3 regions of the Candidatus Enterococcus clewellii genome follow, and region 2 is predicted to be linked to each of the others. Evidence: predicted binding sites of a transcription regulator. Region 2 holds the regulator's gene; each other region holds the start of a gene.
What was found. Region 2 encodes LexA, which represses DNA repair genes until DNA is damaged. Its sites were predicted from a motif close to CNAACANNTGTTNG; they were not measured.

Region 1 (10,587 bases), 930 kb from region 2:
AAGCAGCTAAAATTGAAAAAGGTTCTGGCGAGCCTAACAAAAACAAAGTAGCTAAAGTAACCAGCGACCAAGTAAAAGAAATCGCTGAACTTAAAATGGCAGACCTAAACGCAGCTAATGTTGAATCAGCTATGCGCATGGTTGAAGGAACTGCACGAAGCATGGGGATCACTGTAGAATAATAGATCATCTGCAACCCTGAAGAAGTAGCTTCTCAGTCGGCTTCATATTGAAAGATATGAATTACGTGGGAGGTTCTACCGTTATAACCACAATCAAGGAGGAAACAAAATGGCTAAAAAGAGCAAAAAAATGCAAGATGCATTAAAAAAAGTTGATACTACTAAAGCTTACACAGTAGCAGAAGCGGTAGCTTTGGCTAAAGAAACAAATACAGCAAAATTCGACGCAACAGTTGAAGTTGCTTACCGTCTAAATGTAGATCCTAAAAAAGCAGACCAACAAATCCGTGGAGCAGTTGTGCTTCCAAACGGAACTGGTAAAACACAAACTGTTTTAGTATTTGCTAAGGGTGAAAAGGCGAAAGAAGCAGAAGCTGCTGGCGCTGACTATGTTGGCGATGCTGACATGGTTAACAAAATTCAACAAGGCTGGTTCGATTTCGACGTAGTTGTCGCAACTCCGGACATGATGGCTGAAGTTGGTAAATTAGGTCGTGTATTAGGTCCTAAAGGTCTGATGCCTAACCCTAAAACTGGAACTGTAACAATGGACGTAACAAAAGCAATCAACGAAGTAAAAGCTGGTAAAGTAACTTACCGTGTTGACAAAGCTGGTAACATCCATGTTCCTATCGGTAAAGTATCATTCGATACAGACAAACTGATTGAAAACTTCAACACAATCAACGATGTACTGTTGAAAGCTAAACCATCAGCAGCAAAAGGTCAATACATCAAAAACATTTCAGTAACAACAACATTTGGACCTGGAATCCACGTTGACCAATTTTCATTTTAATTAACTGAAAACTATTGACTCAACTACCTTATTTATGATAAGGTAGTTGAGGTTAATAAATAACTGTACCGAAGACAGTAGGTGGCGCAAGTCTTAATTTCCTACCGAGGACAACGATTGATTAAATTTTGTCAATGAGTCCCTCTATGTCAACGGTGGCATGGAGTTTTTTGTTGTTTATCAGCTTAAAACTTCTCCATCATTATTCAGGAGGTGAAATAAATGAGTGAAGCAGCAATCGCTAAAAAAGCAGGTTTAGTTGATGACGTAACGGAACAATTCAAAGCAGCAGCTTCTGTAGTTATTGTTGACTACCGTGGTCTTACTGTTGAAGAAGTAACAAACTTACGTAAACAACTTCGTGATGCAAACGTTGAAATGAAAGTTATCAAAAATTCTATCCTTTCACGTGCAGCAAAAGCAGCAGGCTTAGAAGGTCTTGATGAAGTATTCACAGGTCCTACAGCTGTAGCATTCAGTAACGAAGATGTAGTAGCACCAGCTAAGATTATGGATGAATTTGCTAAAGATGCAAAAGCATTGGAAATCAAAGGTGGAGTTATCGAAGGTAAAGTATCTTCTTTGGAAGAAATTACTGCACTTGCGAAACTACCAAGCCGCGATGGTTTACTATCTATGTTGCTATCTGTTCTACAAGCACCAGTCCGCAACGTTGCCTACGCTGTCAAAGCAGTGGCAGAAAAACAAGAGGAAGTTGCCTAATCGCAGCTTAACTTTAGTATCATAAAAAAATTATAGTTTAATTGAACTTTAAATGGAGGAAAACAAAAATGGCATTGAACATTGAAAACATTATTGCTGAACTAGAAACAGCAACTATCTTAGAACTAAGTGAATTAGTTAAAGCTATCGAAGAAAAATTTGACGTATCTGCAGCAGCTCCTGTTGCAGCAGCAGGTCCAGCAGCAGGTGGAGCAGCTGAAGAACAAACTGAATTCACTGTAGAATTAACTGCAGCTGGAGATCAAAAAGTTAAAGTTATCAAAGCAGTTCGTGAAGCAACTGGTCTTGGCTTGAAAGAAGCTAAAGCTGTAGTTGACGGAGCTCCTGCACCAGTTAAAGAAGGCATTTCTAAAGACGAAGCTGAAGCTTTGAAAGCTGCTTTAGAAGAAGTTGGCGCTTCTGTAACAGTAAAATAATTCTTTTTAATGAAGAGTTTCGCCTCAACCTTTGTACGGCAAGGGTTGAGGCTTTTTTTATATCTTAATAAACTTTTTTTGATCATCTTCTTATCTTTGGTATTAAAAAGTTTTGTGTATTTTTCAGTCTTATTGATGTATAATTCGTTTATAAAATAAAAAGGAGTGTATGTAATGAAAATAAAACGGAAGATTGTTGTAGGTTTGTTTACACTAGGAACGATGTTATTGTCTCCTGTAGGAGCGAATGCAGAGCCAAGTGATTATATTCGATTCAGTAGTAATGATTTGATGGATGAATTTCAGTCTAATTATCGAAAATTTTATGCTGAAAATCAACAAAGGGAAGAAATTGATTTGCTAGACGAGAAGTATGATACTGGTGAATTAACAGATGAAGAATACGATGAAGCGGTTGCTGCTGTTGAACAGAAGTGGGAAGAAAAAATTGCTTTTACAGATGAGTATGGTATTTTTCCTAAAGAGTATATAGCTTCTGTTGAAGGCATTTCTCCAGATTGGGTCGATGATTATACCAATTTCAATGGATTGGAGAATGCAACAAATCTTAAAAGCTTGACTGGTGAAGAAGGTACGACAAAGGATTTGCGCCCTTTGAGAAAGCTAGAGCAGTTAGAAGAAGTAATGCTTGAGGTAACAAATCAGGTCAATTTATATGATTTGAAAGATGCTGAAAACTTGAAATATCTCCGTTTAAGTACCTCTGGAGTTGGTAACCATGACGATGAGGACGATAGAGGGAAATATACACAAGCTGTTTTAACAGATATCTCAGACATATCCGATTTGACTGGATTGAATAGAATCAATATCGATACAGAAGGTATCATGCCTACTATTACACTGAAGCAAGGAACGACTTCTTATCAACTATACGATCCTGTTGTTCCATCTTCACAGTTCACTGGTGCAACTATTAGTTATAGATCTGATATTTCTAGCAATGAATGGGTTGAATGGAACAATTTAACTGGGGAAGAAGAGTACCTGACATTCAACTGGGGAATATCAAAGGGGAACCATAGTTATTCTGGAGAAGCACAAATTCCTATTCGTTGGAAATAGGAGCTAAAATTTTCTGTCTAGATTCAACTGTTAAAAAACATCGAAGTAGGAGAGAAATCTCAAACTTCGATGTTTTAATTATTAAAATTGTAGATTCGTTTTATCTGCTGAAACTACTGATTAACAGCCTTAAAACAATTTCCAAAATGTTAAATTAAGAGCTAAGAAATTTCTTAATTCACAAACAAGATCGTAACCAAAACGAACATCAAAACAGTACCAATGGCAGAGATGATTATCAGATATTTGTCTAATCGGGCGCCATTTTTACTGATTTTCTTTAACAAAAGATAAAAGAGAATCCCACTGACACCACCTATTACATTCATCAATATATCTGTGATGTCCGAAACTCCGATTGCAAAAATGTATTGAAGAACTTCAAAGGCAATGCTCCCAGCTGCAATAAAGAGAACTTGACTCAGATAAGGAAGCTTCCAGGGAATAAGGTTGAGATAAATACCAAAAGGAACAAATATGATGAAGTTGCTGAGAACCTCAGAAGTATTGAACTTTCCTGCTTTAAATGAAGAATCTCCAAATGGAATGAGATTAATATGTTGAAGGTCGGGAAGTTTATCTAAAGATAACTGAAATTTAAAAATAATGGCCCAAATCAAAAAAATAAAATAGACAGTGGTCAGAACCACAGCGGTCTTTTGGATAAATGAATAGTTCATATAAGCTTCCCTCCTGTCAGGTGATTTGCTTGATTGCCAATGCAAAACTAGCATTCTACGCTTCTTATAGTTTACAGAAAAAATTCAGAAATGATTCCTGAAAAAGCTGGTTATATAACAGTATATCAAACAATCCATTGAAAAAAAGTAGGAAAAGTATAGCTTAGAGAAATATTAAATGATTCCTGTTATTTTCTGTTTATTATATATCGAATACTGCATGTCTTTCATACACTTCGGTAGTTTGATAAAATGAAAATTGGGCAGAGAGATGAAAATAGTAAATCGTCCTGAATAGTGAAATCAGGACGATTTTTCATATAATCAGTTAGGCCATAAGCATGATATTGGTCAGAATCAATGTTAAGGCTGTGCCAATAGCTGCGCTTGCTGTTAGGTATTGATGCAAAGTGTGCTTATTTGCTACACATTTTTTTAGGGCGAGATAGAGAAGGATGCCGGTGATCCCACCAAACGTGTTGGTTATCAGATCAGTGATATCTGTTACACCTATAGAGAAGATGTACTGAAGAAGTTCAACGACCAAGCTTACGGTGGCAATTAGAACAACCTGTTTGGCGTAGGATAGCTTTGTCGGTAATAAGTTTAAGTAAATTCCAAATGGAACAAAAATGATGAGATTTCCCAATACTTCAAAGGTGTTAAATGCTCCGGTCTGAAAGGAGGATTCAGCAAAAGGAATAAGATTGATGTATTGGAGATTTGGAAGATAGCTTAGTGATAACTGAAATTTGAAAATGATTGCCCAGAATAGGAAAAGAAAGTAGATAGTTGTGAGGGCAACTGCAAGTCTTTGTATCAGTGATATTCTCATATAGAATGACCTCCTTTAATAAGTCATAGCAACAAGAACAGTTGAACCAATTATTGGTTATGGAAACTGCTTGATGCTTGCCAGATAACTTTTCTAAAAAGTGTTAGTACGAAGTATAGCAAATAATTTTATAGAAAATGGTAAGTTACTTACAGCTTAGAAAAATGTTAACCAAACATTTCTGAAAACTTAAAGAATAAAAAGATAGGTACTGATAAACATTCTAAAGAGTGAAGATATTGAAAATAGTACATATACTTTTAATTTTTGCCTTATTAAAACAAAAAAGGAGATGAGTATGTTGAAAAAGAGCTGGATGCTTCTAAGCATTTTTATGATTACACTCATTTTATTGGGATGCCAAAAATCAGATACTCTGAATGATCAAACGGTAAAGAGCACTATTGAACCATCAACAGGTAAAATAATGAAGAGCGATCAAACATCTCCAAGCCACTCAATCGGTAGTGAGGATTTCAGTGATATTCCTGCTGGCAGCCTCAGTGAAGATGATCCTGTATTTGATTATGTTGAGGACAATGTGTTTATAGGAGAAGTTTTGGAAGCTGAAAAAAGTGAAACAGTGCTTGTAAAAGTAAAAATCAGCGATAGCTTTCAGGAATGTTATATTCCTATTCACGATGCGGTAGAGGTGAAAAAGGGGCAGGTCATAAAAATCAAAACAAACGGTATTGTATTGGAGACTTTCCCGGCCACATTTGCCGAGGTGTACAGTGTTGAAGTGATTAGATAGAATAAAAGACGTAAGAAGCTTCCTTATTTACTAGTGCTTCTTACGTCTTTTGTTTTGAATGTTTATTTTACGCGATACTCTTCAGTGGCTTCATCACAAACTCTCGGACAAAGGAATTTGGGTTTCTGACGATGAACTTTTCAATCACAAACTGATTGCGCACATTATAATGACCAAATACAGAAAGCTCAAAGGTATTATTTTCCAGAAACATCACTAGGTTTGCCAGCTCACGTTTACCAACAAGACAATTGATATCTTCTTGTGTGGTGTGAAGCGTTAGGCGTACCAACATGTTTGGAAAGGCTGAAACTAGCCTGATTTTATCGGCAATTCCTACATAGCTACCTGTTCTCATACTTTTTTCCTCCTTTAGACCTCGCTCCATTTATGGAAGCTTTTCAATGCAACATGTCGAATCTCTTCATAAAGTACGAGCTTTCCATCAACAAGTATACCTAGTTCATCAAAGCCCATAAGCTTTCCGGTGACATCTTCAAAGTAATTATTATCTGTATCCTTCATTTCCAGTTGAATAGCAATCAGGAGTTGTGATTCATAGGCAGAGGCCAACACCTGTTGGATGTCGTACTCAGACATTTTTTCTTTAGGTACTATCACATGTTCTTCCTCCTGCTGTTCTTTCTCCATTTCAGCTGTGTGCTCTGAAAGATACATTCCTTGCCATTTCATGATTCCACGATCGACATAATCATGGAAATAAGAATCGCTCCAATCAATTTCGTTTGGCATCATATTCACTCCTTAATCCGTCCATTCCACCGGCGTGTCCACCGATTAAAGAAGCACGGCTAATTGCAGTTCCACCCTCCATCAGGGAATTAGCATGTACAATAGAGGTGAAGCCATATTTTTTTCTGATGGCATCAATCAATAAATCGAGTTTATGATCATTGATGGGGGTGTCAGCTTCATTAAACAGATCCAATTGAATTGCTTCTGTGTAGGTCAGCTTAGAAAATGAAATTCCTACGCGACGCACTTCTGCTCCTGTCCAGTTTCGGCGAAAAATTTCTATTATGTATTCTTTTAACAGTTTCGATCGGTTAGTTGGAGGAATCTTCATTTGTTGGTTGAAGCCTTTGTTTCCCTGTTTTCTGTACCAACTGGAATAGCCTATGTAAAGAGAGACACACTGCGTTTGCGCATCATGCTGCCGCAATCTAGCTGCGACTTGGTCAGAAAGCTCCTGAAGAACAATCTCAATTTCCTGTTGAAAGCGATAGTCGCGAGGCAATATCTGATTGTTATTAAAGGATTTTTCCATCGGTTTGTAAGTGTCGGACAACTTTGTTCGATCAATTCCACAAGCATGGGCATGGAGCTGAACACCAATTACGCCCATCTCTTCTTTTAGTTTTCCTAAGTCAGCATGAGCCAAATCAAAAACAGAGCGAATATTTAGTTTCTCCAGACGTTTGGCAGTTCGAACATTCACGCCCCACATTTCAGTGATGGGCTGGACCTTCCATAAGGTATTTGGAAGATCTTCGTAACGCCACTCAGCAATCGAATTTCCTGTATGTTTTGCTTGAACATCTAAAGCAACTTTGGCAAGCAGAGGATTATCTCCAATACCGATTGTTACATGGAGCCCGGTTTCTTTAAGAATTCGTTCTTTTATCTCTTCGGCCAGTCCAAATGCGTCTTTACCAAATAGTTTTTTACTATGCGTAATGTCAATGAATGTTTCATCGATAGAATAGACAAGAATATCACTGCTGGATGTGTACTGCTTATAAATTGCATTAATTTTCATATTTTCATCAATATATAGCTGCATTCTTGGCGGTACGATTTTAAGATCAGGATGATTGGGGATGTCCCATTTTCGCATAACGTTAGAAAGGCCAAGTCTTTCTTTGGCGGCAGGAGAAGCAGAGAGAACCAAGCCACCTGTGTTTTCAGCGTTACTCATGACTACCAGCATTGTGTCCAGTGGTGATAGACCTAGTTTGACACATTCTACAGAAGCGTAGAAGGATTTGACATCAATACATAAAATATCTCGGCGGGGTTCCTTTTCGTAATCGAATTTCATGAGTAAGCTCCTTTCTATGAATAAGTCTAAAGTAATTATACGAACGTTTGTTCGTTTTGTCTAGCATAAGATAATTTACTGGGAGCAAAAACTTTTTTTGAGAAAGAAATTAAAGAAAAAAGCTGCTAAATGAAGACGTTATCTCATTGGAAGCCATTATACTGGAAATAGTTGAGGATTTACTTACGAAGAATGAATGAATATAGTATAATTGAAAATGATAATCATTATCAATCGTTGAGAATAAAATAATGAAAGGATGAATACTGTGATCATTCAATCAGTAACATTTATTGTTAAAAAAGAGGGCAAAGAGCGTTTTGAGAATAAAACAAAAAAAGACGTTGCTTCAATGCTGGAAAGAGAAGCCTGTATATCCAGTGAATGTTGGTATACGGAAACAAAGGAAAGCTGTGAATTTGTCCTGGTTTCTAAGTGGCAGACAAAGAAAGACTTTCAAGATTGGCTGAAACGTCCGGAGCATCTGCAGCAGCACAGAGAAGCGCATAAAGAAAGAGGAACTAAGCCTAGTATAGTTTTGGAGAAAAGCCAGAAAAGCTATACTGTTTTGACATAGGATGGGAAGGAATAATCAGTAATAAAAGCATAGTGGATGAAGGGGTTCTAAAAAAGACCTTTATCTACTATGCTTTTTTATATTTCTGACTCATAGATAAAATTTTGATGCTGATACGTAAACATTAGAAAATTCTTATTTTTCTTTTTATGGATTTATATAAATTTTTAAAAGTCTAGACTGAGATTTTTTTCAAAAGAATGCATATATGCAATGTTTTTGTATAATGAGAAAAATTCGACATTTCTAAAGGCAAAAACACGATGTGAAAGCGTCTACATTTTGGTAGCATTGAGTTGTACAAAAGAATAGAGGGGGAAATAACCTATGGAAAAAGCAATTAATGTTTTTTCAGAAATTGGAAAATTGAAGCAAGTGATGCTTCACAGACCTGGTAAAGAATTGGAAAATTTGATGCCAGATCATCTGGAACGATTACTGTTCGACGATATCCCGTTTTTAGAACAGGCAAGAAAAGAGCATGATATTTTTGCGGATACGCTTCGTTCTAAAGGAGTTGAAGTTCTGTATCTGGAAGACCTTGCGGCAGAATCATTGACTTCACAAGAAATCAAAGAGCAATTTTTAACAGAGTATTTGGATGAAGCCAATATCAGTGGCACCAATATCAAGCAAGAAATAAAGGAATATTTTTTATCACTTGGTTCAAATCGGGAATTGATCGATCAATCAATGGCAGGACTTAAAAAGAGAGACTTGGTGCTAAATGGTAACGCGAAATCTTTGACCGACTTAGTAGATGATAATTATCCATTTTTCATTGATCCAATGCCAAATCTTTACTTTACCAGAGATCCATTTGCAACAATCGGAAATAGCGTGTCACTGAATAAGATGTATTCAGAAACACGACGTAGGGAAACACTTTATGGAAAATACATCTTTAAGTATCACCCAATGTTCAGAGATAACCCAATCAACTTACTTTATAACCGTGATGATAGTACACGGATCGAGGGTGGCGACGAACTAGTCTTATCCGATAAAGTTTTGGCGGTAGGTATCTCTCAAAGAACCGATGTGGCTTCGATTGAAAAGCTGGCTAGAAATATCTTTGACAGTGAATTAAGCTTCGAGCATGTCTTAGCATTCGATATCGGCGAAGAAAGAAAATTCATGCATTTGGATACAGTCTTTACAATGGTCGATTACGACAAATTTACGATCCATCCTGAGATCGAAAGTGACTTGACTGTTTACTCTATTTCAAAAGAAAACGGTGAAATCAAAATCTTGGAAGAGGTCGATTCTCTGGAACACATTCTATGTCGCTATTTGAATATACCAGCGGTTCAATTGATTCGTTGCGGTGGGGATGATATCACAGCTGCTGCGAGAGAACAATGGAATGATGGATCAAATACCTTGACGATTGCTCCTGGTGAAGTAATCGTGTATGACCGAAATGTGATCACGAATAAGAAGATGGAAGAGGCCGGCGTCAAACTGAATTATATTCCAGGAAGCGAACTAGTTCGCGGACGTGGTGGCCCTCGCTGTATGAGTATGCCGTTTGTTAGAGAAAATATTTAAAAATCAAGGAGGAAAAAACAATGACATCAATTTTTCAAGGACGTAGTTTACTAGCAGAAAAGGATTTTACAAGAGAAGAGCTGGAATACCTGATCGACTTCTCCATTCATTTAAAAGATTTGAAAAAGAGAAATATCCCGCATCGTTATCTTGAAGGAAAAAACATTGCTTTACTGTTTGAAAAAACATCTACACGTACACGGGCAGCATTTACTACAGCATCCATCGATTTAGGCGCACATCCGGAATTCTTAGGTGCTAATGATATTCAATTAGGGAAGAAAGAATCTGTTGAAGATACCGCGAAGGTTTTAGGTAGTATGTTTGATGGAATCGAGTTCCGCGGCTTCAGTCAGGAAGTTGTCGAAGACTTAGCGAAATATTCAGGCGTTCCCGTTTGGAATGGTCTAACGGATGAATGGCATCCAACACAAATGATCGCTGATTTTATGACAATCAAAGAAAATTTCAATACGTTGAAAGATATCACACTTGTTTATGTAGGCGATGGTCGTAACAATATGGCAAATAGTTTGCTTGTTACTGGCGCAATTCTAGGTGTAAATGTACGTATCTGTGCACCGAAAGAGCTGCATCCGGAGCAATCAGTGGTTGATTATGCGAATAAGTTCGCTTCAGAATCTGGAAGTCAGTTAATGATTACAGATGATGTTGCTAAAGGCGTAAAAGATGCCAACGTTTTATATACAGATGTTTGGGTATCGATGGGTGAGGAAGATAAGTTTGAAGAGCGAGTGAATTTACTGAAAGACTATCAAATCAATATGGATATGGTGAAAGCTACTGGAAATACAGAGGGTGACTTGATTGTTCTTCATTGTCTGCCGGCATTCCATGATACAAAAACAGAATATGGAAAAATGATCAAAGAGAAATT
Region 2 (10,587 bases):
GCATCTTCACTTGATACGGCTAACACCTCGCTATAGATATCTGTATCTAATACTTTAGGAATAAAACCTGCCCCAATTCCTTGGATTTTATGTGGTCCAGGTGCGCCGCCTTCCAATACAGGTGATTCTGTCGGTTCAACAGCAATCACTTCTATTTCAGGATAAACACGCTTCAATTCGCGACCAACGCCTGTGATTGTTCCGCCAGTGCCAATTCCTGCAACGAAAGCATCTAAGCCATCTGCTCCAAAAGCAGCTTCGATTTCTTTTCCAGTTGTTTTTTCATGAATTGCAGGATTTGCCGGATTATCAAATTGTAGTGGCATAAAATAGCCATTTTCTTCTGCTAACGCTGTCGCTTTAGCAATTGCACCCTTCATTCCTTCTGAGCCGGGAGTCAAGATCAACTCCGCACCATAGGCCTTCATCAACTGACGACGTTCCATGCTCATCGTATCAGGCATAACGATTTTCACCTTATACCCTTTTGCAGCACCAACCATAGCCAAACCAATCCCAGTATTTCCACTTGTCGGCTCGATGATCGTTCCTCCAGCTGAGAGCTTTCCAGCTTCTTCTGCACTTTCGATCATACTCAATGCAATTCTGTCCTTCACGCTTCCACCGGGATTGAAAAATTCTAATTTAACAAACACTTCTGCCGCGTCCTCAGGTACAAGTCTTTGAAGTTGAACAACAGGTGTCTGACCAATCAACTCAGTAACAGATTTAACAATTTTTGTCATACTATTTCCCCCATCCAAGATTTTTTAATGTTTCTTTAATAATAGCTCATTTTTTGAAATCACGCTATTAATTTGCTATAGTTAAAAGGTTGGACATAAACTTTATACAATCTTAATGAAAATATTGTATAGTTAAAAAAACAGACTATAGGAGTTTGATTATATGGAAATCGTAAATATCAGTCCCCGAGGATATTGTTATGGTGTCGTCGATGCAATGGTCATCGCGAGAAATGTCTCTTTAGATGAGTCATTACCCAGACCTATCTACATATTGGGGATGATCGTTCACAACAAGCATGTGACAGAAGCTTTTGAAAGCATTGGTATACATACTCTGGATGGAGAAAATCGGGAAGCAATTTTGGAACAAGCAGACTCAGGCACCGTCATTTTTACCGCTCATGGTGTCTCGCCGAAAATTAGAGAACTGGCTGAGAAAAAAGGTCTGACGGTTGTTGATGCAACCTGTCCAGATGTGATGATCACCCATGAGCTTATTGAGCAGAAGGTCAATGATGGCTTTGATGTCATTTACATTGGGAAAAAGAATCACCCAGAACCAGAAGGAGCTGTTGGCGTTGCGCCTGAACATGTTCATTTAGTAGCAACGATTGACGATATAGATCGCTTAGAGTTTTCAACAGACAAAAAACTGTTTCTAACAAATCAAACAACTATGAGCCAATGGGATGTATTAGATTTGATTGATTTAATTAAAATAAAATACCCTCTGGTTGAGATCCATCAAGATATTTGCAAAGCGACTCAGGTTCGTCAAGAAGCTGTAGTGACACAATCTCAAGGCTGTGACCTGACGATTGTTGTTGGCGATCCTAAGAGCAATAATAGCAATCGCCTTGCTCAAGTGTCTGAACAACAAGCAGGGGTCAAAGCCTACCGTGTATCGGATGTCTCGGAAATTCAACCGGAATGGTTAAAATCTGTCGAAAAAATCGCAGTTACAGCCGGTGCCTCTACCCCAACACCAATCGTTCGTGAAGTAATCAATTACTTACAAGTGTTCGATTATACCGATCCTACAACCTATATACAGAAAAGTACTGTTACTGAAGAAGCAATCCTTCCTCGTCCGCGTAAAAAGGACATTTCTTCAAATCGTGCAAGACGTTTGGAAGAATTACGTAACGGTAAACGGTAAATAATCATTTTTCAATCTCAAGGATATAGTAAAGCTATTTATATCCAAGAAAAAATCCGAATGATCCAGAAAATAGGTATTCCTATTTTCAAGATTATTCGGATTTTTTCTGAGGGCTTCCCCAGTGCATCTGCTCCACTTTCACAGTAAATCATTCCACTCTTACTGCTTTCATACTAAGAATAAGCACAGTGTGAACAAATACTTTTGGACTACCGCTTATTTGATTTTAAGGAGTATAACGATACTGGTTATCTCTTTCGATTCACTCTAGTACTGTAAAAAAACCAATCTATTAGCTACCTTACCTGTATAACTTGTCCTACAGTAATTAGATCAGCAGATAGACCATTGAGAGACATCAGCTGTTCTACACTCGTGCCATAGCTTTCAGCTATTCCCCATAAGGTATCTCCAGAATTCACCGTATAATCTGAAAGACCAGATTCTGAATAGATAACCGCTTGACTCTCAGTATCAGCATAATAACTATACCCAGCCGTTCCTGTATCAAATCGGGTCAATCCATATGCTTCAATCAACCAATTCAACTTTTGTGCATATCCTGGATCTGTCGCATAAGTTCCCGTTAACGCCGCGGTCGCGTCCATATAGCTTGTCGTATTACTCTTCCAAACATTAGAGTAATAATAATTGCCATACCCTGAAACAGCGTACAAAATCACATTGGCATGATCTTGAAACGATTCATAGTAGGAAGAATATACGCGAAATGGTTCCGATGTCATCAACCACTCACCATTCAAGTATTCAGTTGTAGACATATATACTGATTGCCCAGCATAACTCCCTTTTACCCCAAAAAGATTATAATTCGGTGCACTGGCTAGTTGAGAATTTCCATAGCTACTTTCCAATAAAGCTTGAGCAATCATTACTGATGCATATAAATCATTCGCACTAGCTACGCTAGAGGCCGAGTAACCAATAGACTCAATAAAGTCTATTGGTGAGACAGAGGATATTTCTTCATAAGCATAGGCTTCTGTTTCATCCGAAAAAAGCGCTGCTCCGCCAACCAACGGCGCAGACAATAAAGCAACTCCAACACCTGAAGCCAAACGATTCGCATTTTTTTTATGCTTGATAGATTTTTCTATATGTCTGCTGCTGCGTGTTTCACGTTTCTCCATTCACTTTGTTCCTCCTTAATAATTTCATAATAATAGTGTATGATAATTAAATAAAAGACACAACAATATAGAATCTAATTTGATCCAATTTAATCTAATTGAAATTTATCCGAAATATAATTAATGTAAAAGAAAGACTAAATTATTATTATTAACATTATATATACTTTACTTTTAGAACAATTATTGTTATATAGAATTTATTTATATAACCTTTTATATTTGTTTCAGAAAAAAACAGGCAAGGATTCTACAACGAATCCCTGCCTGTTTCTATACAATTTTTTATTTCGCTTTTATAAGCTATTATACTTTTCTGTAACATTTTCAACAGTGAAACCAAATTCTTTCAATACAGTATCGCCAGGTGCAGAAGCGCCAAAATGATCAATCGTAACTGTTGTTCCTTCGAAGCCAACATAACGATCCCAACCAAATGATGAAGCAGCTTCAATCGCCACACGTTTTTTCACATCTTTTGGTAGTACTGATTCTTTATATTCAGCAGACTGTTCTTCAAACAAATCAAAACTTGGCATAGATACAACAGATACATCTTTGCCTTGCGCAGCCAATGCTTTTTGAGTATCGATCGCAAGATTCACTTCAGAACCCGTCGCAATTAAAATACCTTCTGGTTTGTCGCCTTTTTGTGGAGAAATGACATACGCACCTTTTCCTACAAATTCTTCAGCCATAGCTTGTGTTCCTTCAATTACAGGAAGATTTTGACGACTCAACACAAGAATTGTTGGTTTGTTTGTTGATGTCATTGCAAGCTTCCATGCCGCAACAGTTTCATTTCCATCTGCTGGACGGATAACTTGCACACCAGGCATACAACGAACACTAGCTAGCTGTTCAATCGGCTCATGAGTTGGTCCATCTTCACCAACTGCTACTGAGTCATGTGTTAGCACATACGTAACCGGTGTTTTTTGAATTGCTGCCAAACGAATAGCTGGACGTAGATAGTCAGTAAAGACAAAGAATGTTCCGCCATACACTTTTGAACCGCCATGAAGCTGAATACCGTTCATAGCTGCTGCCATTGCAAACTCACGTACACCAAACCAGATGTTGCGTCCTTCGTATTGACCAGGCTCGAAATCCTTCTCTCCAGCTACCATCGTATTGTTGGAAGCTGATAAGTCAGCAGATCCGCCCCAGAAGCTTGGTACAGCTTTAGAGATTGCTTGAATCGTCTCTTTGCTTGTTACACGGCTGGCTGCACTGCTGCCAACTTCGTATACTGGTAATTCTTTATCCCAATTTTCAGGTAATTTATCAGCAAACGCATCTTTGAATTGTTGCGCCAATTCTGGATGTGCCTTACTATAATTTGCAAATAGCTCATTCCACTCAGCTTCAGCTTTTTCGCCTTTTTCGATCATTGTTTCATGGAAACGTGCAGCTACTTCTTCTGGCACTGTAAAGTCAGGATACTCCCAGCCATAAACAACTTTTGCAGCGTCGATCCCTTCTTGACCTAGAGGTGCGCCATGAACAGCTGAAGTTCCTTCTTTTGGAGAACCAAAACCGATAACTGTTTTCACTTCAATCAATGTTGGCTTGTCCGTTTCAGCTTTCGCTTCTTCAATTGCTTTTGAAATAGCTTCCAGATCATTGCCATCTTTTACCAAAATATGCTGCCAGTTATACGCTTCAAAGCGCGCACCAACATTTTCAGTGAAGGCTTTTGATGTCGGTCCGTCTAAAGAGATATCATTTGAATCATACAACACGATCAATTTGCCTAATTTCATGTGTCCGGCCATTGAAGCAGCTTCTTGAGAAACACCTTCCATCAAGTCACCATCACCACATAAAGCATAAGTGTAGTGGTCAACGACTGAGAAGCTGTCCTTATTGTACACTGCGGACAGATGCGCTTCTGACATTGCCATACCTACTGCCATCGCAATCCCTTGTCCTAGAGGGCCTGTAGTCGCTTCTACGCCATCTGTGTGGTCAACTTCCGGATGTCCCGGTGTTTTGCTATCCCACTGACGGAATGATTTCAAGTCATCGATTGTCACTTTGTAGCCTGATAGATGAAGCAGACTATACAGTAAAGCTGAACCATGTCCTGCTGAAAGAACAAAACGGTCGCGATCCGCCCAGTTTCTAGAAGTGGTTGGGTTTACTTTCAGGTGTTTTGTCCATAATGCATAAGCCATAGGGGCAGCACCCATAGGTAGACCTGGGTGGCCTGAATTCGCTTTTTGAATTGCTTCAATACTTAGTGTACGTACCGTATTCACACCAAGTTGATCAGTTTTATCGAACAAAAAAATCATCTCCTATTTAGGTTTTTTTTACCTTTATTATCAACATTGTAACCCATTTCATGGATGAAAGCAATGAATTTAAGTAAAATCCACTGTAATTATTTGCGATCGTGCAAACCTTTTTCTTTTTGAATCTGTTTCAATTTATCTGGTGTTACATCATTGCCTTTGGGATCAACAACCTTCATTCCTTCTATATGATGACGCATCCCTTTTCTGAATGTCTTAATATATTCTTCACGAAGCTGTTTCTGCTCTTGCTTCTCAGCAGCAGTCAGTTCAGTTTCTTTTGACTTCTTAGACAATTCATTAATACGGGCAAGCTTTTCTTTTGACAGCACTGTTCTTCCCTCCTTCTTTTCTGCGACAGATTGCAGTTGCATAAAACCACTGTTCATAGTTTCACAGTTCCTCAAATCAGCTTTTTATTTTTTCAGCCAATCCGACTGCGTTGTCAACACTCTAATAGTATAAGAAGAAGCGCAAAAAAACAACTAAATTCCATGAAAGAAAAACACGAACGCTTGTTTGATTTAAATTATTAAGTGTGATAGACTGTAACTATAAAATTGAAAGAAGGTGCGGATATTGGCAAAGCGTACTGAAACAAGACAAGTCGAAGTATTAAAATATATATATGATCAAGTAGAACTTAAAGGATATCCCCCAACTGTTCGGGAAATTGGGAAAGCTGTTGATCTTTCTTCAACCTCCACTGTTCACGGGCATTTGGCTCGTTTAGAAAAAAAAGGATTGATTTTAAGAGATCCGACAAAGCCAAGAGCTATAGAATTGACACCAGAAGGCCTGGAAAAAATCGGTATTCAACCCACAACAATCCCAATGTTGGGTGTTGTAACAGCTGGTGAACCAATTTTAGCCGTTGAAGAGGCTTCTGACTTCTTCCCACTTCCTCCTGATCTTCGTTCAGAGGAAAACGCCTTGTTCATGCTTACCATTCGAGGAGAGAGTATGATCAATGCCGGAATTCTAGATGGCGACCAAGTCATCGTAAGAAAGCAGCAGACAGCATCAAACGGTGATATTGTTATCGCAATGACAGACGAAGACGAAGCAACCTGCAAACGATTTTTCAAAGAAAGCAGTTATGTACGTCTACAACCCGAAAACGATGCCCTAGAGCCGATCATTTTAGATAATGTCAGTATCCTAGGTAAAGTAGTTGGGCTTTATAGAAATCATATATAACTCGTAATAGACGATTTAAAGCAGGGCTTCTCAAACGAGAAACCCTGCTTTTTGCTCTTTAAAAGTGTCTGAGCCAACGGCTAAACGCTTCTGAAAAAAGTGCTGGCTGTTCTATTTGCAGATTATGGCCTGCTTTATCAAGCACTTGAAAGGAGCCTCGTGAAAATGAATCCATCAAACGGAAAGCATCCTGATACCCCACACAATCATCTTGTCTGCCAGTTAAAATCATAGTAGGTTTATCAAACACTAGTGCTTCAAATTCCGATTCAAAGGACAACTCATAGCCAGTTTTTTGATACGTGGTAACGAACGCTTCGTCCGCCCTTTCTAAACCAGAAAAGATCTCTTGCTTGTATCTCATCCAAGTTGCTTCTGTGGCTATAACAGCCATTTCCAGAAAATCTGAAAATTTTTCTTTTTCCGCATCCGTCGGAACAAGCGCCTTTGATCTTTCCAATAACTGCTTCGTCGGAAGATTTCTCTTGTTTCTATCAGCGACTGTACATGGACATAATAAAAATAGCCCTTCCATAGCATTAGAATTTGAGTAGGTCAACCCCAATGATAGATACCCGCCGTATGACTGACCAACCAGTAGAAATTTTTGTGAACCAATCACCTGATGAACAAAATCTTGAATCAGCTTTAGCATATTATCTGCACAAGAAACATCTTCTCCAGCAGTGGATCTCCCCATTCCAGGCAAATCCAGATAAATTCGCTGATAGCCTTCAACCTGACGAAAAACCGGTTCTAAACAACCAACCATCACCTCGTGATCTTCCGGAAACCCATGGAGGCACAACACGGGCTTTCCTTCACCAATGATTCTATAGTGAATAGAACAACCATTTATTTCGATTTTCATGTTCGTTCCTCCTTTGCAATACACACAAAGCAAAGCTATCTATGCTGATTTTCGTTGATACGTTTCAAAAACATGAGCATACGCATTTTTCTCGTCCACTTCGCCTTCACTCGAGTTGATCAAGGTCCACTCACCCCAATTGATCTCTGGAAAAGTAGTATCTCCGTCAAATGTTTCATGAATCACAGTCCGATACAATACATCACAATGGGCCAGAAAATCCTGATAGATTTTTGCTCCTCCGGCAATAAACGTAATTCCTGAGAACTCCTCCGCATACTTCAAGACCTCTTCCACACTATGCATAACGGTGATTCCTTCTCCTTGATAGCTCAAGTCTCTAGTTAAAACAATCGTTTTTCGGTTTGGAAGAGCCTTTCCGCCCATTCCTTCAAACGTTTTTCTCCCCATAACAATAGTGTTGTTCTCTGTCATTTTTTTGAAGAATTTCAGATCATTTGGCAAATGCCAGGGAAGAATATTCCCTTTTCCAATCATTCCTTGCTCACCTTGAGCCCATATAGCTGCTAACATACACCTAACTCCTTTCAACCCTTACACTGCAATCGGCGCTTTTATTGTTGGATGAGGGTCATAGCCCTCTAAAGAAATATCATCCATTTCAAAATCAAAGACAGATTCCTTTTCCTGATTTAAAATTAGTTTTGGTGCATTGCGCACTGTTCTTGACAGCTGTTCTTCCATTTGCTCGATGTGGTTACTGTATAAATGAGCATCCCCTAACGTATGAACAAAGTCACCTACTTGCAGCCCTGTTTCATGTGCGATTAAATGTGTCAGCAACGCATAGCTGGCGATATTGAATGGTACGCCAAGAAAAACATCCGCACTCCTTTGATACAGCTGACAGCTAAGCTTGCCATCATTTACATAAAATTGAAACATGGTATGACATGGGGGAAGCGCCATGGTTGGAACATCTTCCGGGTTCCATGCTGAAACAATCAAACGTCGAGAGTCTGGAGTGGTTTTAATCATATCAATCACATTTTGCAGCTGGTCAATGAAGGAGCCATCCTTTGTTTCCCAGTGGCGCCACTGTGCACCGTAGATATTACCCAACTCACCATGCTTGTCTGCGAAATCACGGTCCGTAAGAATTTTTTCACAAAAAAGCTTATGCTGTTCTTCGTAAGTCGCTTTAAATGCTTCATCTGTTAATACACGATGCCCAAAGTCCGTCATATCCGGTCCTTGATAGTCGTCGCTCTTGATGTAGCGTTCAAATGCCCACTCATCCCAAATATGATTATTGTGCTCTAATAGGTAACGAATATTCGTATCTCCTTTGATAAACCAAAGCAACTCGCTTTTGATTAGTCCAAACGGCACTCTTTTCGTTGTTAGCAACGGAAATCCTTCTGATAAATCAAATCTCATCTGATACCCAAAAATACTTTTTGTGCCAGTGCCTGTTCGATCTTCTTTAACGTGCCCTTCCTTCAAAATCTTTCGACCTAAATCAAGATACGCATTTTCCATACCGATTCCTCCTACTATTCGCTTGTATATTGGCTCAAATAATCCCAACGTTCAATTTTATCTTCTAATTCCCGTTCCAGCTCATCTAATCGTTTTTGCAGCTCCTGCAATCTTGTAAAGTCATCGCCTTGATGATTCATCTCTTCAGAAATATGCTCCTGTTCTTCCTCAAGAGCTGCGATATCATCCTCGATCACTGCCCATTCTTTTTGTTCCATATAGGTCAGCTTCTTTTTTTCTTTCTTCTCTGGCGTTTTTTCAACCACTTCTTTTTCTTTTTTTACCTCTGGCTTTGCAGTTGATTGATTGTCTAAATAGTCACTCATTGCCCCATAGTAGGTAATTATCTCAGCATTTCCTTGAAAAACAAGTAACTTATCTGCTGTCTTATCAAGAAAATATCGATCATGGGAAACAGCGATGACAGTCCCGCTAAATTGGCGAATATAATCTTCCAACACAGTCAATGTATCAATGTCCAAATCATTGGTCGGTTCATCCAACAGTAGAACATTGGGCTGACTAATCAGTAATTTCAGAAGATACAGTCGGCGCTTTTCTCCACCGGATAGCTTGCCGATCTTTGTTCCGTGCATGAACCGTGGAAAAAGAAATCTTTCTAAAAGCTCTGCAACACCAATCATCTGTCCGTCTGCTGTTTTAGTTTCTTCTGCAGCCTCCTGTAGATAGGCGATCATTCGCTTTTCAGGGTCCATTTCTTCATTTTGCTGTGTATAATAGGCTAAACGTACAGTCTCCCCAATGGCATAGCTACCACTATTCAAGGTCAACCTCCCAGACAAAATATTCAGTAAGGTCGATTTTCCAGCCCCATTTTTCCCTGTAATACCGATCCGTTCCCCAGCTTGAATCAATAAAGAAAAATCAGTAAGCAGCTCTTTTCCTTCAATATTGTATGAGCCATGCTCAATTTCCAATACTTTTTTTCCTAAACGCTGTGTTGCCAGATTTAACTCGATGGATTCCTTCGCTTTTACCTGATGAAGGTTTTCCTTTAAATCGTGGAATCGATCCTGACGTGCCTGTTGCTTGGTCCCTCTTCCTTGAACACCAGCACGCATCCACTCCAGCTCTTGCTTGAACAGTTGTTTTCTTTTCGTTTCTTGCTCCACCTCTACTCGCTCACGTTCGGCTTTAGCAGCAATATAGGCTTCGTAATTTCCCGCGTATTCATGCAGCTTACCGAATGACAATTCAAAAATTCGATTGGTGATGCGATCCAAAAAGTAACGATCATGGGTGACCATCATTAACGCTCCTGAATAGCTCTTCAAATATTTCTCCAACCAGCTAATTGCTTCATAGTCTAAATGGTTGGTCGGTTCATCTAGCAATAGCAGATCTGGAGCCTCAATCAATGTTTGAGCTAGACTCACTCTTTTCTGTTGGCCACCGGAAAGTGTACCGATTTTCTTATCGAGGGTGTCGATTCCCAACTTCTGCAAAATGATTTTGGCATTGGTGTCCGCTGTCCAGGCATCCTCTTTATTCATCGTTTCTTCTGCACGATTGTACTGTTTTTGCACCGCTTCGTTCATACCATCCTGATTCAACGCAAGCAACGCCAACTCGTATTCCTTCACAGCACGAATAATCGGTGTATCACCTTGGAAAACAGCTTCTACGACGG
Region 3 (10,587 bases), 2.1 Mb from region 2:
TACGATACTGACAATAATAGCGGTAAATATCCCTTTTGCATCCAAATACTGCATAGGCAAACTCAACAGTCCCAACTGCCCAAAGTCCTCAGCGGCCATGTTCTCCGTAAGCTTATCCAATGGTACACCTGAGAAAGCTGGGGAAGTAACAAGTAGAAAGGTAACTGTAGATACAATCGAGGCATCCAAGGCTGGAATACCATACTCCTCTGCCAAATTATGGGCAATAGAAAAGGCAATAAACAGACCCATCAAGCCCATACTCATCATAAACGGCAGCTTCAATGCCGATGCGTTTGCTTGAGCCCAGTCATACCACGCAGACAAGAATCCCGTAAAGATATTTTTCTGAGTCATCTGTTCCGGATTAAATGGTGGTGTCGCGATAATCAAGCTCATGCCTCCTAAAATCGACAAAGGGATCGACGATACCATTCCATTTCTCAATGCGGTCAAGTGACGTTGAGCGGCCAGTTTATTGGCAATTGGCAATAAACTTTTTTCGGCCAGCTGATTAAACTTATCCATGATACTCATTTTTTTCATCTCCTTCGTTTTTTGACAGAAACGAGCACCTGCTGATCAGGCTGGTACTCAATGCTTCGTTTTGTTTTTCACTACCCAGAGTATAGCGCTTCCAATACACCTGAAATCAAAATTTCCACGATTTGGAAATTTTTTCCAAATCATAAAAATCGACGTTATTTACCCACTGAAGTCCGTATATTGTAACTAACTGATTTAGAAAGGAGCAGAAAAATGAAATTAATTATCAATGCGGATGACTTTGGTCTCAGTTATGGGCAAAATTACGGCATCATCGATTGCTTTACGAATGGTGTAGTTGCTTCTACCACTCTTTTGAGTACAGGCCGTGCCTTTGACCATGCTTGTTTACTGGCAAAACAACACTCGGCTCTCGATATCGGTGTCCACCTGTCATTAGATCTTGGTACACCACTTTCTGATCCCCGCCTCATTCCTAGCCTGCTTGATGATACACATGTTTTCCGACGCTATAATCTGGAGGATTCCATCATCGACGTTTCCACGGAAGAAGTCTATATCGAATGGCGCACGCAGATAGAAAAAGTGATCGCTGCTGGATTAACACCCAGCCATATCGATTCCCATCATCATATTCATATGATGATGAATGTCTTTCCAGTTTATCTTCGTCTAGCTCGAGAATTCCAACTGGCTATTCGCTTCCATCCAAGAAAGTGGACAGAATATCAAATCCTAAAAGCGTGGCCCTTACTTGAAGGTTTGCCTCGTGCCAATCACTTTCTGAACTCCTTTTACGGTACAACGATTACGCCTGATTTTTTTGCTCACGTCGCATTAGAGCAAGGTCGTACCTATGAAATGATGTGTCATCCGGCTTATTTGGATCAATGGATCATGGAAAACAGCAGCTACAATATTCAGCGCTCTATCGAAGCCGAAACATTGCAGCTTGCCAAAACGCACCAATTGATTCAACAGCGTGGCATCGAGCTGATCAACTTTCAACAACTGTAATTCCCTTTTCTTCAATGAAAAAACACCTTAAGTTCTCAGCTTAAGGTGCTTTTTCACTAGTTCTTTTTCGTGTATAAACCTCTAAAGCAACAATTCCCTTGATTGCTTCAAATGCGTAAGGATACGCAGTAAATCCCTCTAACTCATCATAATAAATGAATTGATCGATATACTTGTTGGTACGAAAGTTTCGATTGGCTGTAATCATGACGATTTTCGGACGATTGGTTTTGCTTAGCTGAAGATCATGAATCAAAAAACGTTTCAAATGACTACCACCTCTTGAAAAGAGCAAGATCAACGTCTCATCATCAGCTTCTTCAATATACTCCAACTGCTCCTGAAAGCGTGTCCGAGTGTCCATAACGATCCCACTAGTCAAAAGATCTGTTTGCAGATTCAACACCACACTTTGAGAATGCAACGAACCAAAGGCTGCAACTTTTGGAAACGAAAGAATATCTTCAGCCAACTTCTGCAGCTCCTGTGCGTGTATACTCTGTTTCAAAAGCAAAAGATTTTCAATGATTCCATCAATATACGTATCTTTCAGCGCTTCTTCCTTACAACCGGGATAAGCAAATTTTGTACTGCCAATATCTGTCCACTGAAAAAACTGGTGCTTCAGTTCGTTAAAATCGCGAAACCCGATTTTCCGACAAAAGCGAGAAATGCTTGAATTGGAAACGTAACAAGCCTTTGCCAGCTGAGCAATGTTATACCCATGAATCTCTTTTAAATTACTCAAAATAAATCGAGAGATTCGATAATCATTCGTTCCTACCGGTTCGCTGTTCAATGTCGCCAACAAAATAATTACCATGTTAAACATTGGCTGTGCCCTCCTTCATAAATGGTTCATCGTGAGCGACTCATCTGCTCGCAGCACATATACACAGTCATTCTTTCTCTATCTCTCCACACTATTACCATATCATCTGTTCTCGTTCTGTCAAGACATATCCCAGTTACACGACTATTTTACAAAAAAATCACAAAAAACGACCTGCACTACACGCTGCATGTCGTTTTTCATAGTAGTTAACGCTAGATATATTTTATCGAAACATGGTGTGCGTCGCTTTTGCCAGTACCTTCGGATCTCTATTATGCGGAGTTACCGGCACGATATGTTTGTCCACAGCAAAGAGGGCGTATACAGCCATGCGAGCAGCACGTACGGAGTATTCTTCGGTAAAAACCATATCTTTCGGTATTTCAACGAACTGACTAATCAGCGCAAAATTAGTGCTGTTATCAGGGACCACCTTTGGACGATCCGACATTTTCCGAGGTTGAAACTGGGCATCAATGTAGGGCATATATACTGGTATCACATTGATGATATCTCTTTCGATTTCCTCCCAATCATCCTGCCAGCCCATCTGAGATACCCATTCATAAAGAATTTCTTCTCCTGTACATTCACGCATCGTCTTTTTGACATAGTCTCCGACCTTATCTGTGAAAATACCATAGCCCCAGAAAACCGTCGTATTTGCAGCCTGCTTTCCAAAATGCGGCTGTGCAGCAACCACCGTACTCATCAACCAACTAGAATCCTTCAAAGTCATCAACGCTCCTGAACCCGGAATGTTGCCCGAAAAGGCCTCGATACGCCTCAATAAGCTGTTCCCTCTGCACGTCACGGTAAAGCTTTGCCAATTTGTTTCTTGTTCATTTCCAAAAAAAGGCTCCGGATTACCCAAACCCGGCTTCTTCGCCACGATGTTTCGCCAAAGAGTTGCTGATCGAGGCTTTTCCTTGGTTTGAGGTGCCGGTCGTCCCCAGCTGCCCTCTGTTGAACAATCTGTCATCGTTCCATTGGTCATCATCACAACGTCCTGTTTCCCCAGCGGTACCTTTGTCCCGTCACCCAAAACCAGACCGGTCACAGTGATTTTTGACCCAGATTTAAAAATCAAGTCAACGACATCCACATTCAACGTAAAATCCACATTTTGCTTTTCCAGATAATCTTTCAGTGGAAGAATCAAGCTTTCATACTGATTCAACGGTGTCCTTGTTACCCCTTCAAGTGTGTTGAGCCGTGAAAATTCTAAGATCATTCGATTCATATACCGACGAAGCTCAAATAAGCTGCTCCATTTTTGAAAAGCAAACGTCGTTTGCCACATATACCAAAAATTGGTTTCAAAGAAAGCTGAACTAAACCACTCCTTAATTCGCATATTATCCAGCTTTTCTTCCGGCATCGCCAAAAGCCTCATCATGGCCAAGCGATCCTCCTTACTGAAGCCCATCGTATATGTATCGATGATTTCTTGATTTCTTGCTACCAATCGCGCCTGTGCATGTGTGGGATGTAAGTTATCAAAATTTAATATTTCTTCCGTCACACTATGGTTCGGCCAACGAAGTGAGGGAATACTACCAAAAAGCTCCCAGAAATTCTCAAACGTTTCTTCATTCAACATTCGTCCGCCACGGATAACAAACCCTTGCTCATTTGAACCAGCCCCATCATTGCTGCCACCAAGAATAGGACGTCCTTCAATCACATGAATGTTTTTTCCTTCCACGTGTGCGTCTCGAATAAGGTAAGCAGCGGCGGCAAGCATACCAATTCCTCCGCCAATCAAATAAACATGCTGCTCGTTTGACTCTTGCTGTTTATGAAAATACGATTCCTTTAATGCCCGTTTTTCTGTCTGCTCCGTCTGCATTTTCTTAGCAAGGTACATCGTTCCTAAAGCTCCCAGTATCGCCAGTGCGGTTCCTCTTTTTTTCATACAACACCGTCCTATCATTAAGATAGGTATATGTTACATCATTTCTTTATAAAAGTCTTCAATTTCATTCTAATTAATACGATAAACATCCATCAAATTGATCCATCTTCGTCCTGCTGATAGATTCGATAAGAGAAAAACTCGATATCCTTCGCCAATCGAAACAACTGTGTTGCAATCGTCAATGGGGTCTCCTGATACCCCTCCTGTATCCAGTTCAGCAGGACACCACTACACCCATAGGATAAGAAGCGAGCGTAAAATTCTTTGTCTTCCGGTAACAGCTCTTTGTCCGCATCTATTTGCTCAAAGAGCCCAAACAATAATTGTCTGGTCACTGCCGAAAAATCTTTCTGTAAAATATCCGGTCGCGCAATAACTGTATTATAGTAGAAATCCTTTTCCTCAATGATTGCTTTCAGCATCTTCAAGGCCTGTTCTTCCCAATTATCGATTTTGACATCTCTGGTACTCAAATAGATAAACGCATCCTGTTGATAGATCCAACGAAGTAAATCATATTTATCTGAGAAATGATAATAGAACGTCTGACGATTCAATCCAGCTTCCTTTGTCACATCCTGCACACTGATTTTATCGAATGACTTTATCTTGCATAATCTGATTAATGCTTCTGCTATGGTCCTTTTTGTAGCTGACGATCCGGCCATTTCTTTTCCTCCTCTGTCAGAGCCCTGTCTGGTATGCGAAATCAATCCATTTAAATTATTATACTATACGTCACACACTTCGAGGGTTTCATTTTAGCAGAGTGTTTTAAATTAGCCAATGATAGTGGAAACTATGACCCTGTCGAAAAAAAGACAACAGAAAAAGGACACCCTAGCTAAAAGTGTCCCTTCTCCCCCTATTATTTAACCAGACCCAATTAAGAACAATCTATCATTGCCCTAACTCTTTTATTATCGACAAATAGCACTTTAAAAATATTCACCGATAAGAAAAGAGGCATCCAACCACAACTAACACCATCTCCCCTTTCAAAATAAGTTGTTTATTAGAAAAATCGAATTACCATTGATTGCTACACAATCTCAGATATTTCAACTTTATCAACCATTTCACTACTTAAGGAAAGAATTTTTTTTTCCCATTTTTTTAACATGATGATCTTGAACAGCTCACCATTTAAAACGACCTTCAACAATTTTTCATTTTCCTCTTCATTATGAATGACAAGGTTTTGAACGGTTATTTGTTTAGTTTCTATAGAATAATCCACCTTATCCAAAAATTAGCCCTCCTTTTTACCCAGCTAACCAATGAGCTCCTAACTTAATAAGCATCAATAAACTAAGCAAGCTATATGAATTGAATGAGCTAAATAAATTACACATCTATACTTCCTCCTAATCAATTTTTTCTCACTTGTTGAGTACAGTATAGATAAATCTCGCCCACCTCAACAGGACATAAATGTCCTGTAAAAAGAAAATCTCCTTTAATCTTTAACATATTACATACCACATTGTTATGGATAAAAATCAAATTGACAAAAAAAGGCTTTTAGGGAATACGATACAGCTATTTTTACACTAAATTACCTAAATATAGACATACTAAAAAATTAATGGATAAGCTATTCGATGAAATAACTTACCCATTAATCTTAGTATATTGTTGTATTATTGTTTTTCATTAAATGTTTTTAAATCCATTTCCAATTCTTTTAGAATCTTTTCACTTAAAGTTACGTCACCAAATAATTTTGCACATTGTGCACCATCTAAATACTTCTGTTCAGCTCTATTAACATCCCCTTGAGAAAATAGCCAGTATTTCCCCTCGAACACATCTACTGCTGGCTTCTTTTGAAAATCTTGATTAGTCTGCATGATTAGATTTGCTACTTTAACAGCACCGATTAATCTATCGTAGTTATCATATTCAATGAAAACACTAATCGCTACTAACAATACCTTTATCAGCAAAAACAGTTCAACATCTACAGAATAATCTACTTGCTCAATCACTTTATCAGACAACGTCATAAATAATTGTTCATCGTAATCCTTAAAATGTATACAATGAAAATATAGCTCAATTATCAATAGATCATTGATAGAATACTCCTTTTTCTGCAATATTTGATAAAGATAATCATGAAGTATCCCATCACCAAAATCAGCATTTTCAGCCAAATGAACATCCATTGATGCTTGTTGTACGTCTATTGAAAGTTGTTCCTCTTCTGGCAACTGATCATAGTAATTTTCATAAATTTCATCAAATGTTTGTTCTTTCTTGGCAATCCGTTCCTCTTCTTTATAAGTATAAAGCTTATAAAGTCTCTGTTTCAATTGCAAATATCTTTTGGGCAATTCATAGTATTCTTCATCAATCAAATGATGGATCGGTATAGCCAGACGTTGAGAAATAAATGTCAGTTTAGGTAGTGTTGGAAGCGATTGACCTGCTTCGATTCTTGTTAATTGTCGTACGGTCAGTTCCAATTCATCATCACAAAAATCTTCTCTTGTCAGACCCTTCTTTTCTCTAAGCAATCGGATTTTCTTTCCTAGCTCAACCTTTATGTCCATAGCTATCCTCCCCTATCTCTTTTTCTTATATTGTAGCGCTATTCACAAACAATAAGCAACAGCAATACAGCGAAATATGACTAAAATTCCAAATCTTACGCAACCGCCATACAGCCATCATCATTTCTCAAAGTAGACTTAATTATTTTATAATAAACCCACTATTTTTCTATCATTCTACCGATGCAATTTACAAATTTTGATAGATTTATCTCTAATTGAAATAAGCCTATATGATTCTAGTAAAAGAAATAGGCTTATCATTATTATTTTTGTTCAAAATAAGGATAATCAAAATGCTCATATGCGCGGGCTGTCGCAATCCGCCCTCGTGGCGTTCGTTTGATAAAGCCGCGCTGAATCAGGTAAGGTTCATACATATCCTCAACGGTTTCGGTTTCTTCTCCGATGTTTACAGCTAGTGTGCTTAAGCCCACAGGTCCCCCACCATACAGTTCAATCAACGTACGCAGCAGCTTTTGATCCACATAATCCAGCCCTTGGTGATCTACCTGCAGTAGTGTGAGTGCCTGATCAGCAATAGGCTCATTGATCACACCATCTGATTGAACCTGGGCAAAGTCTCGGACTCGCTTTAACAGGCGATTGGCAATCCGCGGTGTCCCACGTGAACGGCGGGCAATTTCGAACGCACCTTCCTCCACGATTTCCGTCTGGAAAATATCTGCGGAGCGAAGAACGATTTCTTTTAAGTCCTTATCCTCATAATATTCCATATGAGAGACGATCCCAAAGCGGTCCCGTAAAGGGGCGGATAACATCCCTGCTCTTGTTGTTGCCCCAATCAATGTGAAGGGCGGCAACGGAAAATGAACGGGGTGGGCTGTCGTTCCTTGACCAACCATGATATCGACAAAGAAGTCCTCCATGGCAGAATATAGCATTTCTTCCACTACTCGAGGTAAACGATGGACCTCATCAATAAACAGCACATCGCCTGGTTCCAGCTCATTCAAAATCGCAACCAAATCACCAGGTCGCTCAATAGCCGGTCCGCTGGTCGTTCGAATATTAACAGCCATTTCATTGGCGATCACCATCGCCATTGTGGTTTTCCCAAGTCCCGGTGGTCCGTAAAGTAGCGTATGGTCTAACGATTCTTGTCTTCTTTTAGCAGCCTCAATATAGATACTCAACTCTTGTTTTACCTTATGCTGCCCGATGTATTGCTTCAATAATCTTGGGCGCAAAGAAACCTCCAGAATTTCTTCCTGTTCGTTTCCTTCCGCCGAAAGCAGGCGCTCTTCTTCGTTGCTCATCTCTTTGCCCCTCCCTTAACGCTTCATCATCAGCTTTAATGCTGTTCGTAAGTACTCATCTGTCTGAGCTTGCTCCAGCTCTTCCAGCGTCGGTGTGACCTTCTTGATTTCTTTGTCGCTATACCCTAATGCACCAAGAGCTTCCAGAGCCTCTGCCAGCGGTTGATTCCCGCTTGATGGTATTGCTTTTGCCATGGCCTCCACAGCCGATTCTGACCGTTCCAGATCGCCAAGCTTGCCTTTTAAGTCCAGAACCATTTGCTGCGCTGTTTTCTTACCCACTCCCGGGAATTTCGTCAGATACTTCGCATCTTCACTTTCGATGGCATTGATTAATCCGCCGTGGTCTTCTGATGCCATGATTGCCAAGGCACTTTTAGGCCCAATCCCGGAAACACTGATCAGTTTCAAAAATAATTGTTTCTCTTCCAGGTCACCAAAACCATAGAGTGTATGGGCATCTTCGCGTATCACCTGATGTAGATACACCTGTACTGCTTCTGTCTTTCCGGAATAACGATATGGATTCCCCACAGATACTTGATACCCAATACCATTCGCCTCTACGACAATGTAATACGGGCTGATATATGTAATTGTGCCAATGATGTATTCGTACATAATGTCTCCCTGTCTTTATAAGCAAAAAATTCAATGTTCACGTTTTTCTCGCTTTTATTTTTAGTTGTCAAAGGAAGTTTTTATTCTCATTAATAAGTAAGAAATATTTTCTCCTTTTCACACTAGAATTGTCTTTAGTTTATCACAAAGAAGAGCAAAGCAATAGCTTCTACAGTACGAACACTCGTTTTCTTAGCAATTCTTTAGAGTATCAAAAAAAGAAGCTGAGGCATCCGCCGCTTTGGCGATGTCCCCAGCTTCAAATTTTCGGAGTAGCCTATTTTTTCGTCTGAATACTTGTTCGCCCAGACTAGAAATCTCTTAATTATTCTTCAATATAGGTCCACTTGTAATCATATTGTGCGCCGGCTGCATGAGCAACGACACCCTTCACTTTTGCACTACGCATATGTGCTTCTGATTTTTGATACATCGGGATCACGCCCATGTCATCCATCAATACTTTTTCAGCAGCAACCATATCATCCCAACGTGCCTCTGGATCAGCTGCATGTGTTGTATTTGAAGCTGCTACTAATTTGTCATACTCTTTGTTAGAGTATCGTCCTCTGTTATACGAGTTGCCTGTAACAAACAGGTCTAGGAAGCTACTTGGGTCTGCATAATCTGCACCCCAACCGCCCATGATTGCTTCAAAGTTTCCGCTGTTCCCTCTATCCAGACGAACAGAGAATGGTACAGGGGTTACTGTTACATTGATACCATCTAAGGTGTCATTCAACGCACCTTGGATGTATTCTGTCAATTTCTTCGTTGAGTCGGTATCGTCATGAACGATATCCATATCAAATTTTTCGATGCCCAATTCTTTTTTCGCTTTTTCCCAATGTTCCTTTGCCTTATCCGCATCGTAAGAAAGGACGCTTTCATTCTCTCCTGCGAAATCTTTATTATCCGCTGGTGAGAAGGACAGATCTGAAGGAACCAAGCCTTCTGAAACAATCGAACCATCGCCTAAAATACTGTTAACTAATGCATCTCTATCGATTGCGTAAGAGATTGCTTTACGCAAGTTTTCATTGTGGTATGGAGAATCTGCATCACGTTGATTCAATTCCATATAAACGGTACGACCATCTTTTTGACTGACAAATTCAGGATCGTTGGCCATTTGCTGTGCTAGCTCTCCGTTCAGGATCACGTCATCCGCTTGTCCATCCTGGAATAGATTCAATGATGTAGGTGCTTCTTTTACTACATCAACACTGATTTTATCAAGCTTCACAGTGTCTTTGTCCCAGTATTCCTCATTCTTTGTGTAAGACCATTTTGTATCTGTTCCTGGTCCATCAAAATCAGTTAAAGTGAATGGGCCATTGTAAATCGCATTATCACTTGAGGTAGCATATTCCTTGCCATGTTCTTCTACCACTGATTGTTTTTGTGGGAAGAATGACGGGAATGCCAGTAAGTAATCAAAGTACGGTGTTGGTTTTTCCAACGTAATTTCCAACTCATGATCACTAATTGCTTTAACGCCTAATTCAGAAGCTTCTTTTTCCCCTGCACTGACTGCTGCCCCGTTTTTAACTAATTCAAACAAATAAGCATATTCTGCTGCTGTCTCAGGATTTGCGGTACGTTGCCAACCATAAACGTAATCATCCGCAACAACAGGGTCACCATTCGACCATTTTGCATCTTCACGCAGTTTGATTGTATACGTTAGGTTATCGTCACTGATTTCAGCCATTTCAGCTGCACCTGCTGGTTGAGGTTTACTGTTTTCATCTAAACGATACAGTCCTTCATATACATTGTTCAATGCTGAAAAACTGATTGTGACTGTTGCTAAGGATAAATCTGCACTCGGCATCTCTTGTTGAA

Region 1: A5888_RS18785 (Y-family DNA polymerase) is a predicted target of LexA. The motif match lies at 7,599-7,612, and genes of this name have one in related genera.
Region 3: ruvA (Holliday junction branch migration protein RuvA) is a predicted target of LexA. The motif match lies at 8,917-8,930, and genes of this name have one in related genera.

What each region holds. Positions count from the first base shown of each region.
Region 1 is NZ_CP147247.1:4,003,402-4,013,988, forward strand. It holds gene rplK (50S ribosomal protein L11) at 1-182, shown strand, start outside; gene rplA (50S ribosomal protein L1) at 292-981, shown strand; ribosomal protein L10 leader region at 1,032-1,162, shown strand; gene rplJ (50S ribosomal protein L10) at 1,204-1,704, shown strand; gene rplL (50S ribosomal protein L7/L12) at 1,773-2,141, shown strand; gene A5888_RS18755 (hypothetical protein) at 2,316-3,227, shown strand; gene A5888_RS18760 (VanZ family protein) at 3,401-3,907, opposite strand; gene A5888_RS18765 (VanZ family protein) at 4,236-4,742, opposite strand; gene A5888_RS18770 (hypothetical protein) at 5,044-5,496, shown strand; gene A5888_RS18775 (hypothetical protein) at 5,564-5,854, opposite strand; gene A5888_RS18780 (hypothetical protein) at 5,869-6,249, opposite strand; gene A5888_RS18785 (Y-family DNA polymerase) at 6,233-7,558, opposite strand; gene A5888_RS18790 (antibiotic biosynthesis monooxygenase family protein) at 7,827-8,135, shown strand; gene arcA (arginine deiminase) at 8,463-9,689, shown strand; gene argF (ornithine carbamoyltransferase) at 9,710-10,587, shown strand, end outside.
Region 2 is NZ_CP147247.1:323,980-334,566, reverse strand. It holds gene cysK (cysteine synthase A) at 1-746, opposite strand, end outside; gene A5888_RS01665 (4-hydroxy-3-methylbut-2-enyl diphosphate reductase) at 910-1,908, shown strand; gene A5888_RS01660 (glucosaminidase domain-containing protein) at 2,208-3,062, opposite strand; gene tkt (transketolase) at 3,359-5,353, opposite strand; gene A5888_RS01650 (DUF896 family protein) at 5,452-5,694, opposite strand; gene lexA (transcriptional repressor LexA) at 5,942-6,562, shown strand; gene A5888_RS01640 (alpha/beta fold hydrolase) at 6,621-7,433, opposite strand; gene A5888_RS01635 (dihydrofolate reductase) at 7,473-7,967, opposite strand; gene A5888_RS01630 (thymidylate synthase) at 7,989-8,936, opposite strand; gene A5888_RS01625 (ABC-F family ATP-binding cassette domain-containing protein) at 8,951-10,587, opposite strand, start outside.
Region 3 is NZ_CP147247.1:2,445,987-2,456,573, forward strand. It holds gene A5888_RS11700 (PTS sugar transporter subunit IIC) at 1-537, opposite strand, end outside; gene chbG (chitin disaccharide deacetylase) at 760-1,524, shown strand; gene A5888_RS11710 (MurR/RpiR family transcriptional regulator) at 1,565-2,356, opposite strand; gene A5888_RS11715 (oleate hydratase) at 2,583-4,277, opposite strand; gene A5888_RS11720 (TetR/AcrR family transcriptional regulator) at 4,370-4,948, opposite strand; gene A5888_RS11725 (hypothetical protein) at 5,323-5,529, opposite strand; gene A5888_RS11730 (helix-turn-helix domain-containing protein) at 5,924-6,838, opposite strand; gene ruvB (Holliday junction branch migration DNA helicase RuvB) at 7,105-8,118, opposite strand; gene ruvA (Holliday junction branch migration protein RuvA) at 8,134-8,739, opposite strand; gene A5888_RS11745 (peptide ABC transporter substrate-binding protein) at 9,065-10,587, opposite strand, start outside.